Regions from separate parts of the Erysipelothrix larvae genome, predicted to be linked through region 3. Evidence: a T-box and tRNA genes for the amino acid it is inferred to sense, from the RefSeq annotation. Region 3 holds a T-box; the other regions hold tRNA genes.
The links. The T-box of region 3 lies ahead of leuS (leucine--tRNA ligase). A T-box ahead of a tRNA ligase gene usually reads a tRNA of that ligase, here a tRNA-Leu.
Positions count from the first base shown of each region.

Region 1: it encodes a tRNA-Leu, which carries the amino acid that the T-box ahead of leuS (leucine--tRNA ligase) is inferred to sense. The anticodon was not compared.
Region 2: it encodes a tRNA-Leu, which carries the amino acid that the T-box ahead of leuS (leucine--tRNA ligase) is inferred to sense. The anticodon was not compared.

Region 1 is NZ_CP013213.1:2,165,089-2,170,068, forward strand. Features, by position in the region: gene AOC36_RS10035 (phosphopantothenoylcysteine decarboxylase) at 1-311, opposite strand, end outside; gene AOC36_RS10040 (phosphopantothenoylcysteine decarboxylase domain-containing protein) at 314-1,039, opposite strand; tRNA gene AOC36_RS10045 (tRNA-Leu) at 1,252-1,335, shown strand; gene AOC36_RS10050 (GIY-YIG nuclease family protein) at 1,610-3,022, shown strand; gene AOC36_RS10055 (LPXTG cell wall anchor domain-containing protein) at 3,084-4,980, opposite strand, start outside.
Region 2 is NZ_CP013213.1:1,677,095-1,682,074, reverse strand. Features, by position in the region: gene recQ (DNA helicase RecQ) at 1-1,188, shown strand, start outside; gene AOC36_RS07830 (low molecular weight protein-tyrosine-phosphatase) at 1,402-1,851, opposite strand; gene AOC36_RS07825 (LrgB family protein) at 1,848-2,567, opposite strand; gene AOC36_RS07820 (CidA/LrgA family protein) at 2,560-2,922, opposite strand; tRNA gene AOC36_RS07815 (tRNA-Leu) at 3,214-3,298, opposite strand; gene AOC36_RS07810 (Rrf2 family transcriptional regulator) at 3,448-3,885, opposite strand; gene AOC36_RS07805 (cupin domain-containing protein) at 4,019-4,417, shown strand.
Region 3 is NZ_CP013213.1:593,149-598,128, reverse strand. Features, by position in the region: gene leuS (leucine--tRNA ligase) at 69-2,474, opposite strand; T-box leader at 2,511-2,724, opposite strand; gene AOC36_RS02725 (HAD family hydrolase) at 2,793-3,101, opposite strand; gene AOC36_RS02720 (hypothetical protein) at 3,091-3,357, opposite strand; gene AOC36_RS02715 (aminoacetone oxidase family FAD-binding enzyme) at 3,393-4,541, opposite strand; gene AOC36_RS02710 (alpha/beta fold hydrolase) at 4,622-4,980, shown strand, end outside.

The DNA of each region.
Region 1 (4,980 bases), 920 kb from region 3:
GTTGAAACGATTTCATCCGCAATACCATTTGCAATCTTACCAATGATGTTTGCTGTAGCTGGTGCAATTAAGAGTACGTCTGCCTCTTTCACTAAGTCAATATGTTCAATGCGTTGTGGGTCTGGTTCTACCATAACATCAGTATTAACATAATTCTTTGAGAGCACTTGTAGTGTCATAGGGGTAATAAACTCCGTTGCCGCCTTGCTCATAATCACATGGACCTCATGTCCTTCTTTGGTAAAGGAATTTGCTAAATCAGCCGCCTTATAGGCAGCGATACTTCCTGTTACTCCTAATATAATTCGCATAATTATTTAACCCTTTCTGAAATCTTTGCGACTAACCCTGCAGCAATCGCTTGTTTTGTTTGGAATGTCTTGTATGTATGGTCATCTTGGATTAAATGACCAATATGGTTATCACCTTTAATATTCACAAGATCGTTTGCAAGAACGAAATCACAGTGGTTCTTCATTAATAACTTATACCCAACATCAATGAGCTCAGTTTCACTGACATCAACGAGCAGTTTAAATCCAACTAAAATCACATCACTTCTGAGATCTTTGATCATGGGAATAATTTTCGGTGCCGGCTTCAACAAAACCGCAAGTCCTGATTCATTCGATCCAATTTTATGTACACGATCAAAGCCATGTTCTTCAAATGTATTCAATATATGCACAACATCTTTTTTTGTCTTGTTTTCGATATGATTTGCGAGCTGTTCGAAGTTGGATACTGAGGATACAAAGTAATCACTCACAGCCATTGCATGAATTACACCAACAACGTCTGGGTCCATTAATGCAGCCTTCATTTCTCTTTCTAAATCTAGAACACCTTCTACTGGTATTTTGAGTATGTCACCGTTTGGGATATATGCATGAACACCGTGGATATAGATTACGTCATAACCACTTTGAGCGAATGCCTCAGCACAGAGTTGACCTAATCTTCCGCTTGAGGTGTTCGACAACGTACGCACATTATCGATGTGTTCGCGCGTTCCACCTGATGTGATGATTATCTTCATAGCAACCTCTTTCTTTATCTTTGTCTATTATATCATAGCATTATATTGATTCCCTAAAGATTACTTTCAACTGATTTTCGGTAGTTTGTTAATGGTTTATTATTTTTATCAAGCACCACCCAATTTTACACCTTTATTTTTGATTTTTTTTGCCATTTCATCTTGTTTTTTCATCTAGAGATTGGTATAATCAATAAGCAGTACAAAATAATGCGCGTGTGGTGAAATTGGCAGACACACTAGACTTAGGATCTAGCGCCTTTGGCATGGGGGTTCGAGTCCCTTCACGCGCACCAATTGACATCAACCCCACAAATTGTGGGGTTTTTATTATCTAATTGCACAAAGGGTGTACAAACTGATCCATGTTCTCGTAATATGGTTCATACACTACGACTCAAACACGGCAATATTTCTTACATTTCCTTTACATCATTCACTATGCATAATAAAATATGGTTATATATATTTATCCTCTATTTGATATTACTTCCGTCATTTCATTGTGACATTTTAAGTCATATAGACTTCTCCTTTATTATAGTCGCTCAATGCGACAGGAGGATAAAAATGAAACATAACATTCGAACTAAGAAATGGTTCATTATTCAGTTAATTCTGATTACACTTGTATCAATGACTTGGCTATTGATATTGACAATTCCATTGGGCATCCTGCTCATCAAAAATTACCTGAAAGAGTTAAACAAAATTGGTCCAGTTTTAGAAATGTACCCACATTTAGAAAGTCTAGAAATACAGAAAGATTCACTTTATTCACAGATTCAAGACCTTAAGGACCAAGTCCCTGATATTGAACGAGAGAACCTTGCTATACTCGAAGATAAAAAATCCGAGCTTGAGAATCGCTGTCAATATTATGAAAAACAGATTGAAGCTCTAAAAGATGAGAAATCCAGTCTACTTGAACAAACAAAAACACTTGAATCGTACCTCAACACTGATTTCGTGGATACTCATTTTGATCTTGAGGACATTCATTCAGAAGAAATCCAAAATCAAGTTGCACTCTTGAGAACTGAAGTAAAACGTATCATTAACGACACGATTCAACAAACAAGCAACGTCAAAGTGTCCATACAAGCTTCGATGAAAGATCAGTATCGCAAACTGTTCCGGCTGTTTATCGGTGAAACTGATTCATACATTGAGAAAGCTACACCAAAGAATATTGATACCCAACGCTCACGAATCATGAAACTCTACGATTCGCTTAATGCCCTCTTTAAAAATGATGGAATTAGTTTAGATTCTGACCTTCTCAAACTAAAGCTTGAAGAACTTGCAAAGATCCATCTGTATAATGTTCGTAAGGAACAAGAGCGTGAAGAGCAAAAAGCAATAAAAGAACAAATGCTCGAAGAAGCAAAAGCAGAACGTGAACTAGAGCAAGCGAAACGCGCAATTGAGAAGGAAATTACGCAATTTAGTAATGAATCAAAAAAATTATTTGATTATCTCAATAAAGCAAACTCAGATGTTGAAAGAGAAATCTACGTCACTAAGATAAAAGAACTAGAGCATAAACTTAATCAACTCCAACTCGATAAAAAAGACGTTGAGAACCGTCAACTAAATACCAGAGCTGGCTACATCTATATCATTTCAAATATAGGTTCTTTCGGTGAAAACATCTATAAAATCGGCTTGACGCGACGCCTTGAGCCTATGGATCGTGTAAGGGAGTTAGGCTCTGCTTCTGTTCCTTTTGAATTCGATGTTCACGCTATGATTTTCTCTGATGATGCACCCCAACTTGAAGCAACGCTTCACAATACATTTAAAGAGTTCCAAGTTAATCGAGTCAACACAAGAAAAGAATTCTTTAATGTAAGTTTGGAACAAATCGAACGTGTTGTAAAAGAACATCATAATGCAACGGTCACATTTACCATGAAAGCACAAGCAGTACAATACTATGAGTCTCTAAGAATTCTAAAACTCAAGGAGAAACAGTCCTAAAATAACAAAAAGAAAACGCGCAGATGTTATCACATTCGATAATATCCTACGCGTTTTTTTACTACCTAGTTTTCTTTCTACGAATTTCACTAATTAGTAGACACAATCCACCGATTAAAACTAAGCCTGCACTTAAGGCTACAGTGGAATTTTGTCCTGTATTTGGTAGCTCTCCTATATTCTTTGAACTACCATTCCCTAGATTAGTAAGTTGGTTATCTGACTTACCTTTAGCGATTACCTTAACATCAGTCACTGGAGCTTCTGCTGAATTACCAGTTTCTGGTGTTTCTCCTGGATCTACTTCTTCACCTGGGTTACCTGTTTCTTCTGGATTGCCTGTTTCTGGTGTTACGCCTGGATCTACTTCTTCACCTGGGTTACCTGTTTCATCTGGATTGCCAGTTTCTGGTGTTTCACCTGGATCTACTTCTTCACCTGGGTTTTCTGTTTCTTCTGGATTTCCTGTTTCTGGTGTTTCGCCTGGATCTACTTCTTTACCTGGGTTACCTGTTTCATCTGGATTACCAGTTTCTGGTGTTTCGCCTGGATCTACTTCTTCACCTGGGTTACCTGTTTCTTCTGGATTGCCAGTTTCTGGTGTTTCACCTGGATCTACTTCTTCGCCTGGGTTACCTGTTTCTTCTGGATTACCTGTTTCTGGTGTTTCGCCTGGATCTACTTCTTCACCCGGGTTTTCTGTTTCTTCTGGATTACCTGTTTCTGGGTTTTCACCTGGATCTACTTCTTCACCTGGGTTTTCGGTTTCTTCAGGATTTCCTGTTTCTGGTGTTTCTCCTGGGTCTACTTCTTCACCTGGGTTTTCGGTTTCTTCTGGATTACCAGTTTCTGGTGTTTCGCCTGGATCTACTTCTTCGCCTGGGTTACCTGTTTCTTCTGGATTGCCAGTTTCTGGTGTTTCTCCTGGGTCTACTTCTTCACCTGGGTTTTCTGTTTCTTCTGGGTTTCCAGTTTCTGGTGTTTCTCCTGGGTCTACTTCTTCGCCTGGGTTTTCTGTTTCTTCTGGATTACCAGTTTCTGGTGCTTCTCCTGGATCTACTTCTTCGCCTGGGTTACCAGTTTCTGGTGCTTCTCCTGGACCTACTTCTTCACCTGGGTTTCCTGTTTCTTCTGGATTGCCTGTTTCTGGTGTTTCTCCTGGGTCTACTTCTTCACCTGGGTTTTCTGTTTCTTCTGGATTACCTGTTTCTGGTGTTTCACCTGGATCTACTTCTTCACCTGGGTTTTCTGTTTCTTCTGGATTACCTGTTTCTGGTGTTTCGCCTGGATCTACTTCTTCACCTGGGTTTCCGGTTTCTTCTGGATTGCCTGTTTCTGGTGTTTCGCCTGGATCTACTTCTTCACCTGGGTTTCCTGTTTCTTCTGGATTGCCTGTTTCTGGTGTTTCACCTGGGTCTACTTCTTCACCTGGGTTTTCTGTTTCTTCTGGATTACCTGTTTCTGGTGTTTCACCTGGATCTACTTCTTCACCTGGGTTACCTGTTTCTTCTGGATTGCCTGTTTCTGGTGTTTCACCTGGATCTACTTCTTCACCTGGGTTTTCTGTTTCTTCTGGATTACCAGTTTCTGGTGTTTCACCTGGATCTACTTCTTCACCTGGGTTTTCTGTTTCTTCTGGATTACCAGTTTCTGGTGTTTCACCTGGATCTACTTCTTCACCTGGGTTTTCTGTTTCTTCTGGATTGCCAGTTTCTGGGTTTTCGCCTGGATCTACTTCTTCACCTGGGTTTTCTGTTTCTTCTGGATTACCTGTTTCTGGTGTTTCGCCTGGATCTACTTCTTCACCTGGGTTACCTGTTTCTTCTGGGTTTCCTGTTTCTGGTGTTTCATTACCATCTCCAGGATTACCTGTCTCTGGAAATTCTTCAGGAGGTAACGCTTCTTCCTCTTCTTCTCCAGCGTCAGTGCTTAAGTCAATATTGAGGATAATTCCTTCA
Region 2 (4,980 bases), 1.1 Mb from region 3:
TATTATCAAGAAGCAGGTCGTGCAGGTCGTGATGGATTGGATAGTGAATGTATCCTATTATATAGCTCCCAAGATGTCCAAGTGCAACGTTATTTAATTGAACAATCCACAAGCGAGGATCGTCAAGCTGATGAACTGAGAAAACTTCAAACGATGGTAGATTATAGCCATACCGAAGGATGCCTTCAAACCTTCATTTTAAATTATTTTGACGAATATGATATCGAAGCCTGTGGCCGTTGTGGAAACTGTACCGATACTAGAGAACGGATTGATGTCACAGTCGACGCTCAAAAAGTCCTTTCTTGTGTTATGAGAATGGGACAACGCTTTGGGAAAACGATGGTGGCTCACGTGTTGGTCGGATCTCAAAATAAAAATATCCTCAAATTCCAATTTAACGAATTATCTACTTTCGGGTTGTTCAAGGGTCAAAGAGCAAAGGATGTCAGCACATTTATTGAATTTCTGATATCAGAAAATTATTTAGATGTCGAACAAGGACAATTTCCTGTTGTTAAAATAACGCCTAAGGGTAAAGCAGTTTTACTTGGAAACATGAAAGTGTGGCGCAAACAACAGGGTAAAACCAAACGCCTTACACAAGAGAATCCTGTATTCGAAGCGTTACGCGCTCTAAGACGTGAAATTGCTTCTGAAGAAGGCGTTCCCCCATTTATCATTTTCTCAGACAAAGTGTTAATGAATCTTTGCATTGAGTTTCCAAAAACTTTGGAAGACTTCCTAAAGGTTAATGGAATAGGAGTGCAAAAACAAAAAAAATACGGACCGAAATTTTTGGAAGTTTTATCCAAATTCAATGAGGAAGCCCTCCCTGTTGAAACAAAAGTCGTTGAAGTCAAAGAGAAAAGACCAAAAAAGGCGAAGGTTACAATGGATAAAACACCGACACATCTACTCACTTTAGAACTTTATCACGATGGGTATACCATCGAAGAAATCGCGAAACTGCGTGAGATGACAACGCAAACAATTGAAAACCATTTGCTAAAATGTGGTGAAGCACAACTACTCGATTTGACACCTTTTATTCCTGAAAAGATTCGTGAACAACTTCAAGAAGTCGTCAATGCCCATCGTGACGATGGTTTAAAAGCAATGAAGGATCAACTTCCAAAGGAAGTCACCTACTTCACCATAAGGGCTTTTTTAGCATCACAAATATAAAAACCGCTGATATACACATTTAATATAATCAATTTTCAACCAAAATCCATCGAAAACCATTACACTTTGATGAATTACTCCTATTTCAAACTTAAGTCGGTCAACGCATTATAACGACAGCCAAATTACACCAAAAGACAGGAAACCCTCATCATTTTATCCAAAGTGGGTTTCTTTTTTTATAATAAAAACGCCATCAAGGCGTCTATTATTTCACATAAGTTTTGTAAACCAGGCAGATACACCATCACGCACGAAACGTCGTGTTTCCTCGAAATCCCCCGTATACCAAGGGTCAGGTACATCACAGCCTTCATAACCTGTAAGAACATCTAAGAACAAATGAATCTTTGGATGATATTGAGGCGGAGCTAATCGCTTTAAATCTCGGACATTGTTTTTGTCCATCCCAATAATAACATCAAAGGTATCAAAGTCAGAGTCCATAAGTGGTCGTGAACGTAAATTTGAGGATGAAACACCATCTTTAGTAAGCACCTCTAAAGTTTTGTGATGGGGACGCTCACCCTGATGCCATCCTGAAGTACCGCATGAATCAACCACCATGGATGTGACCTGATGCTTTCGTAAAAGATCACGCATATAGGCTTCAGCCATGGGTGAACGACAAATATTTCCAAGACACACAAAGAGAATTTTCATAGATAACCTCCCAATAGTTCAATATAAGGTAATCCCAGTATAAACAGGGGAGCAATAATAATGGTAATAATTCCTGAAAGAATCAAGGCAAGCCCTGCCATAGTTCCTTCAAGTTCCCCCAGTTCTATGGCTTTTGAGGTTCCCACTGCATGGGCACTGGTTCCCAGTCCGATCCCTTTAGAAATGGGATGCTTAATGTTAATCGCATTCAAAAGTGAGGGTGCAATGGCAGCACCAAAGATGCCCGTAAGAATCACAATCGGTACGGTGATGCTCGCATTGCCACCATAACTCAACGCGAGATCTTGTGCAATTGCTGTTGTGACCGATTTGGGAAACAGTGATACAATCAGCGAGATGTTTAAATCAAACAATGCGGATAAAATGGAGATACACACAGCATGAACACTCACACCCACAACACACCCCATCAAGATGGGCTTGATGTATTGTTTAAGAATCTGTGTGTTTTGGTACAAAGGAATTGCTAGACATACGGTTGCAGGGGCAATCAAGCGGGTCAAAATATTGGTTGCTTGAGCATACGTCTGATACGGTAAGTCCACCAATATCAGCATGCCAATGATCACCACACTGCTGATCATCAATGGATTAAACAACGGTGACTTCACACGTTTTGAAACAAGACTCACTAAACCATAAACACCAAAAGTCAGTGTTAAACTAAACAAAGGATTCACAATTAGATCACGCATGGTCATCCTCCATTTCTTTTTCAAGCAACGCATCGGTTGTCTTTGCACTAATAACAAGCGTCAGTAATGTTGATACAAACACAATCACAAGAATGGGAATCATGATATCTTGAAACACTGTCCACGATTCCATTAACCCAACTGTCAGTGGCACAAAGAAGAATGCCATATTGTTTTTTAAACCGGATGCAGTGGGTTCGATCGTGTCAATTTTCACTATTTTTAGTGTTAAGGCAGTATACAATAAAAGCAGTCCAATCACACTTCCTGGAAAGACAAACGGTAAGGTGCTTGCAACAACTTCCCCCAACAATGTAAACCCAAATATCACAGATAACTGTACAATTATACTCATAAACCCCTCCTGGACTCTAAAAACAAAAAAACAGCATATCATTAAGTTTATAAATTATGATTTTTGAAATCACAGATTCATAAAACGTACTTCTTAATTATGACGATGAAACACGGGATGTGTCAAGGGTAAAAATGGGAATCAAAATGAACCGATTAAAGCGGATCTTCATGATGAGGATCTTTTTTGTTTGTGAAAAGTATCAATCACATAAAAATGAAGTGTATGATGTTAAGTCGAGACATTTGGGTAATAAAAAAACCTACGTTTTATCGTAGGTCTGATGTCATTTGGTGCACCTGAAGAGATTTGAACTCTTACGAATTGCTTCACACGCCCCTCAAGCGTGCGCGTCTACCTATTCCGCCACAGGTGCATTTCTTTTTGCTTTGTAATTATAACAGTTTACCAAACGAGATTCAAGATAAAATTAAAACATTGTTTGACACAAAAAGATAGATCATGGACATAAACCATCCGCACACTATAATATCACTCATATTAAACGCATCACGTCTTTGGACGCTAAAGCTCAGGTTCAATTGCTTTGAGTTTATTCACCAGCGACTCAAGGGTAATCTTTGACATGGTATCACGCAGTGTATTCGCAATGTCTTGATACGGTTCTTCAAGAATTGTGTTGATGTTTTTCCCTATTGGACACTCTTTTTCAGGATGTTGGTGAACACCTATGAGTTCATCAAGGGAAGTGGGGTCAACAGCACTGAATATATCGAACAGTGTTAGGGTCTTTGGATCGTGTATCAACGTTGCACCACCTGTTCCACGCATGACATCGATGATGCCAGCTTTTTTTAGGCTGCTTAATAATTTTCGAATCTCAACAGGATTACGACCCACACTTTTGGCCAATAAATCACTGGTTACTTTTTCTTTAGATTCAAGTGTCGCAATCATTAAGAGCACATGGACTGCAGTAGAACACTTCACACTGATACGCATTATAATCACCCCTTATATGTATGGCTAGTTTATCATAGAATGTTTAGACAAGACAAGATTAGGATTGACAACACATCAAAATGAGCTACAATTAAGATGTAGGAATTGACGCTACATCAAAGGAGGACGTCACATGACAACGAATTATAATAGAATGGAACTTGGAACATTTGGACACGACCTAAAAGAAAAAGGACGGGTTATGTCAAAGGAAGCGTTAGGGCTTACCGGTACGGAAATATCATTCAACTATGTTAAGGCGGGGGATTTTACACCCTTTGTGCATTCGCATACCCTAAATGAAGAAGTCTATATCATCCTACAAGGAGAAGGTATGTTTATGGTTGATGCGGATGAGTTTGAAATCAAAGAAGGAAGCGTCATCCGTGTGTCTCCAAAAGGACAGCGTGCAATCAAAGCCGGTGATGCAGATTTAGTTTACATCTGCATTCAAGCACAAAGCGGAAGCTTAACCCAGTCAACAGAACACGATGGTGTGATGAGTGAATCAAAAGCATCGTGGATGAAATAACAGGAGTGCCCGTACATGTTACGGGTTTTTCTTTTGTTTAAATTCCCATCCATCAATGATAAGATCGTATCTATTGAATCAAGGAGTTTTAAGATCATGAAAAAACCAACATCATAGTAAAAATCCACGCGCATCCCAATCTATGCACCCAAAGATCGGATCAAAGACCTCCTCCCACACGCATCATCCTTGCAAGACAGGATTCATTATATGAAGAAAAGCACGCCTACGCAGCATATCTTGATCATGCGGGGGTATCGGTATCTTGACATATTTTTGATCAAGCAAACCATGGCTTCACCTTAAAAGACAGTTTGGATGCCACAAAGGCACTCACAATCATGAAAGATTTCACAACACCATGAATCAAAGGGAACCACAATCAAGCGATTAAGCACAAAAAAAACAATGAAGTTGGTCTGAAACATTGACTTCAATCTCCCTACACTGTATTATGGTTTTAGAAAAGTCCTTTAACTTAAGTCCAGAGAGGCTTGGAAGGTTCATCAATTTTTGTGTGTGTTTTTAACGCAACCGATGTTCACCATCCTTGGCTCACTGGT
Region 3 (4,980 bases):
GTGCTTTTTTTTACACTAAATTTCAAAACTTTGTGAAAAATCTTGATTTTTTTAACATTTTCACATCATTATGCTTTCGGTTTGACCACAATGTTCACGATCTTATTTTTCACAACAATCACCTTCACTACATCAAAGGTTTCAAGATATTTCTTGATGTTATCTTGGTCAAATGCAAGGTCTTGTAAAGCTTCATCGGATTGACCATTTGCTGTATCAAATTTCGCACGCACTTTACCATTTATTTGAACCACAATTTGGACTTCATCCTTAATTAATTTTTGAGGATCATAGGTTGGCCATGCTTCATAAGCAATCCCTGTTTGTCCACTTAAGGCTTCATACATTTCTTCACCCATATGTGGTGCAAAGACACTCAACAATTTCACAAAACCAAGAGCATAGTCTTTGTAAAGTGTTTCTTGTTTATACGCTTCATTAACAAAAATCATTAATTGTGAGATGGCTGTATTGAATCCGAAGTTTTCAATATCACGATCCACTTTCTCAACGGTTGCATGGTATACATAATCCAGTGATCCATCATTGTGATCGCTGAGCTTGTTTTCATCCATAACAAGACGCCATACTCGGTCTAACCATTTACGAATTCCATCAAGACCGCGTGTACTCCAAGGAATAGCCCCATCAAATGGTCCCATAAACATTTCATAGACGCGCAGTGCATCAGCACCGTGTGTCTTCACAATATCATCGGGATTCACAACGTTTCCACGTGACTTACTCATTTTTTCATTGTTGGATCCTAAAATCATCCCTTGGTGATACAGTTTCGCAAACGGTTCTTTCGTTGCAACAACACCAATATCGTATAAGACTTTATGCCAGAACCGTGCATACAATAAGTGAAGAACCGCATGTTCTGCACCACCCACATATAAATCAACCGGTAACCAGTGATTGAGGAGTGTTGGATCGCCAATTGCTTCAGTGTTGGTTGGGTCAATATAACGCATATAATACCAACATGAGCCTGCCCATTGTGGCATGGTATTGGTTTCACGACGTCCTTTTGAACCATCTGGGAAGGTAACTTCCAACCAATCTTCTGCTTTCGCAAGCGGTGATTGACCATCAGGTGCCGGTTTGTAATCTCCAACTTCCGGTAATTCAAGGGGTAATTCATCAAGCGCTACTGTACGCATGGACCCATCGCTCATATGCACAATTGGAATGGGTTCACCCCAATAACGTTGACGTGAGAATAACCAATCACGCAGTTTATACGAAATCTTATATTCCCCAACGCCTTGTTTCACAAGCCATGCATTCATTACTTCAATGGCTTCTTCTTTACCCATACCATCTAAGAAATCAGAGTTGATATGCTTACCATCACCCACAAAGGCTTCAACACTTAAGTCCCCACCTTCAAGCACTGGAATAATGTCAATGTTATATTTCGTTGCGAACTCATAGTCACGTTCATCGTGTGCAGGCACCGCCATAATGGCACCCGTTCCATAAGAAGCCAGTACATAATCGGCAATATAAATTGGAACTTTCTTACCATTCACAGGGTTAATCGCATACGCCCCTGTAAATACACCGGTTTTTTCCTTATTCAGTTCTGTACGTTCAAGATCACTTTTATGCGACACTTTATCAACATACTGTTCAACTTCTTCTTTTTTATCCACAGTCGTAATTTGGTTAATGAATGGATGTTCTGGTGCTAAGACACAATACGTCGCACCAAACAAGGTATCTGCACGGGTTGTGAACACTGTAAACTCTAAGTCATGATTGTCTACTTTAAAGACGACATTTGAACCCACTGATTTCCCAATCCAGTTAATTTGCATTTCTTTGGTTGAGGTTGGCCAATCAACAAGCTCTAAATCTTCAAGTAACCGTTCTGCATAGGCAGTAATCTTCAAGACCCACTGACGCATTGGTAAACGAATGACATCAAAGCCACCCACTTCACTTTTACCATCAATGACTTCTTCATTTGCAAGCACGGTTCCCAGTTCTGGACAGAAGTTCACCGGTTTTTCATCAACATAAGCAAGCCCTTGTTCATAAAGCTTCGTAAAGATCCACTGCGTCCACTTATAATAGTCTTTATCTGTTGTGGATAATTCACGCGACCAATCATACGAAAGTCCCAACATCTGCATTTGTTTTTTGAACGTTAAGATATTCTTTTGGGTAAAGCCATCCGGATGGTTTCCTGTTTTCAAGGCAAACTGTTCTGCAGGAAGTCCAAACGCATCCCACCCCATTGGATGAAGCACATTAAATCCTTGCATCCGTTTACGACGTGCAATGATGTCAGTCCCTGTATAGCCACGTGGGTGTCCCACATGGAGGCCATCGCCTGATGGATAGGGAAACATATCCAAGACGTAATATTTTGGAACACTGAGATTATGCGTATCCGTCTTAAACGTCTCGTTTTCTTCCCAATACGCTTGCCATTTCTTTTCAATATCAAGATGATTGTACATATCTTTTCTCCTTTAAACTATAAAAAAAAGCACCACGCAAAGGACGATAATCAATTACCGCGGTACCACCTTAGTTCCCATAAACAATTATGGGCGCTTTAATCTTTAACGCAGATTTTACGCTTTACAGTACATATCCCATAAAGTGCTCCAAGACGAGTTCAACCGTGTATACTTCTGATTTTCACCAACCATCAGATCTCTTTACCAAATACACCACCGATTTACTACTTCTTTTCATCGCTCTACACTTATAATATAGACTTTGGGCTGTAAAGTCAAACACGAAAACACCAAAATTCGCAAAGCTATCAGTTTTTAAAAAAGATCCAGAAGTTGTGTGAGGGACTCTATTGTATCGTCACTTTGCATCTTTGTGATCGGTTGATGTTTTCCTAAACCATTTAAAAAATGAACGGTTGTAAATCCCAGTTGTTTCGAAAGAAGACTATCATTGTCATAACGATCCCCCACATAGACCGCATCTTGAGGATCACAGCCACTTATTTTTAAAGCATATTCAAAGATTTCACGTTGTGGTTTATTAAACCCAACATCACTGGAGGATATAACACACTCAAAATAGGTTCTGATCTTAAATGCATGAAGACGCGCTTCAAGACCCAACCCTTGATTTTACAATAATGCCTAAGTGATATTTCTTTGATAAGGTTTGAAGGACATACAAGGCGTCTTGGATTAAGGTTTCGTGTTGGGTGTTCCACAACGGTCGCTTTGACGAAGATAAAGCATTCCAAACAGTCCGTATGGGTGGCAGTCCGTTTGTGGACGCTTCAATCATTTTTGATTCAAACGCTTCAAACGACACATAAATCCCTTCTTTACGCGAACGATTCAACACAGGCGTGTATAAAGGCATCATAGGTCTTTGTTTCATCGACCAGTGTTGATCCAACATCAAAGAATATCCACTGTTTCATATTTCCCCTCCATGCAGTATTTTCCTGCAGTATATCCACTTGATAGTGCTGCGGTGATATTATAACCCCCGGTAAATGCACTCACATCCATTACTTCCCCACAAAAGGAAATCGTTTCAAAGCGTTTAGATTTCATGGTCTTTGGATCAATCTCTTTCACCATGACACCCCCATTGGTGACAAAAGCATAACTAAAACCGCGGGTTGCATAGATTGATGTTTTAAAGTGTTTCAACGCATCAATAAGCGATGAATCTTGCTTTGATAGGACATCCAAGAGTCTTTTTTGAAGGTTTGGGTGTGTGTCATCAATCGCTTGAAACCCAGGCATAAAGTCAATTTCAAGGGTGACCGGTCCCTTTTGATTTTCAATCAGACGTTGAACATAAAAGCTGGCTCTTAAGGCGACGGGTCCTGAATAACCAAAATGCGTGATAATGAGATCATGGGTGAGGGTTGCGAGTGTTTTCTTACCATCCTTTACCTTCACTTGAACATCCTTAAACGATAAGCCTTGAAGTGCTTTTGATTGAATCAGGGCATCATTTGAGACCAATGGTACTTCTTGTGGTAATAGGTTTGTGACCGTATGACCCAATGCGCTGGCAAACTCATACCCACTGCCATCAGACCCTGTTTGAGGCAAGGTACGACCACCAGTTGCGATGATGATATGTTCACATTGAATGGATGTACCATCAACACTGATTGAAGTTGGTGTCAGTGTTTCGACATTCACCCCTAAACGAAGTTCAACGCCCACATCAACCAACGCCCGCTCACAGGCGTCCACAATATCATGGGAACGATGTGACTTTGGAAACATGCGGTGATGATCTTCTTCAATCAGTTCTACACCATAGTGCTTAAAAAACGCTTGAATTTCTTGGGGACCTAAATTATTGAAACTGCTGTAAAGAAACCGTCCATTTTTCACCACGGATTTCACCAAATCTTCCAGGGATACATTGGCGGTAACATTACAGCGGCCACCTCCTGTCAATCGCATTTTCTTGCCTAAATTCGGATTTCTATCAAACAACACAACACGCGTTTTCGGATTGTGAAGCTTTGCACTGTATGCTGCCATCATTCCACTGGGACCGCCTCCAATAACACTGATCATAAAAACCTCTTTTCTGTATATGACTTCATAAGTGTGCGAATCCTTGATATAATCATGTATATCAAGGAGATGTGATATTAATGGATCTTAAACACACCTATATCGAAACACCTCAAGCACTCGGTACTGTACTTATTATACACGGAATGGCCGAACATCGTAAACGATATCAACACTTTGCATCTCAACTATCACAAAAGGGCTATGCTGTATTGAGTGTTGATTTACCCGGACATGGCGAATCCATCACAAACAATCAAAAAGGTCATTTGGAATCCGTTGAAGCCATGACAGACGCACTCTACACACTTTTAGAACCCTTACCTGAACCCCATATCGTCTTTGGACACTCCATGGGATCCTTAGTAGCCCGTGCCTTCTTCTACCATCATCCACAAACCGTTGATGCCCTTATTTTATCTGGGTCTCCTTATAAACC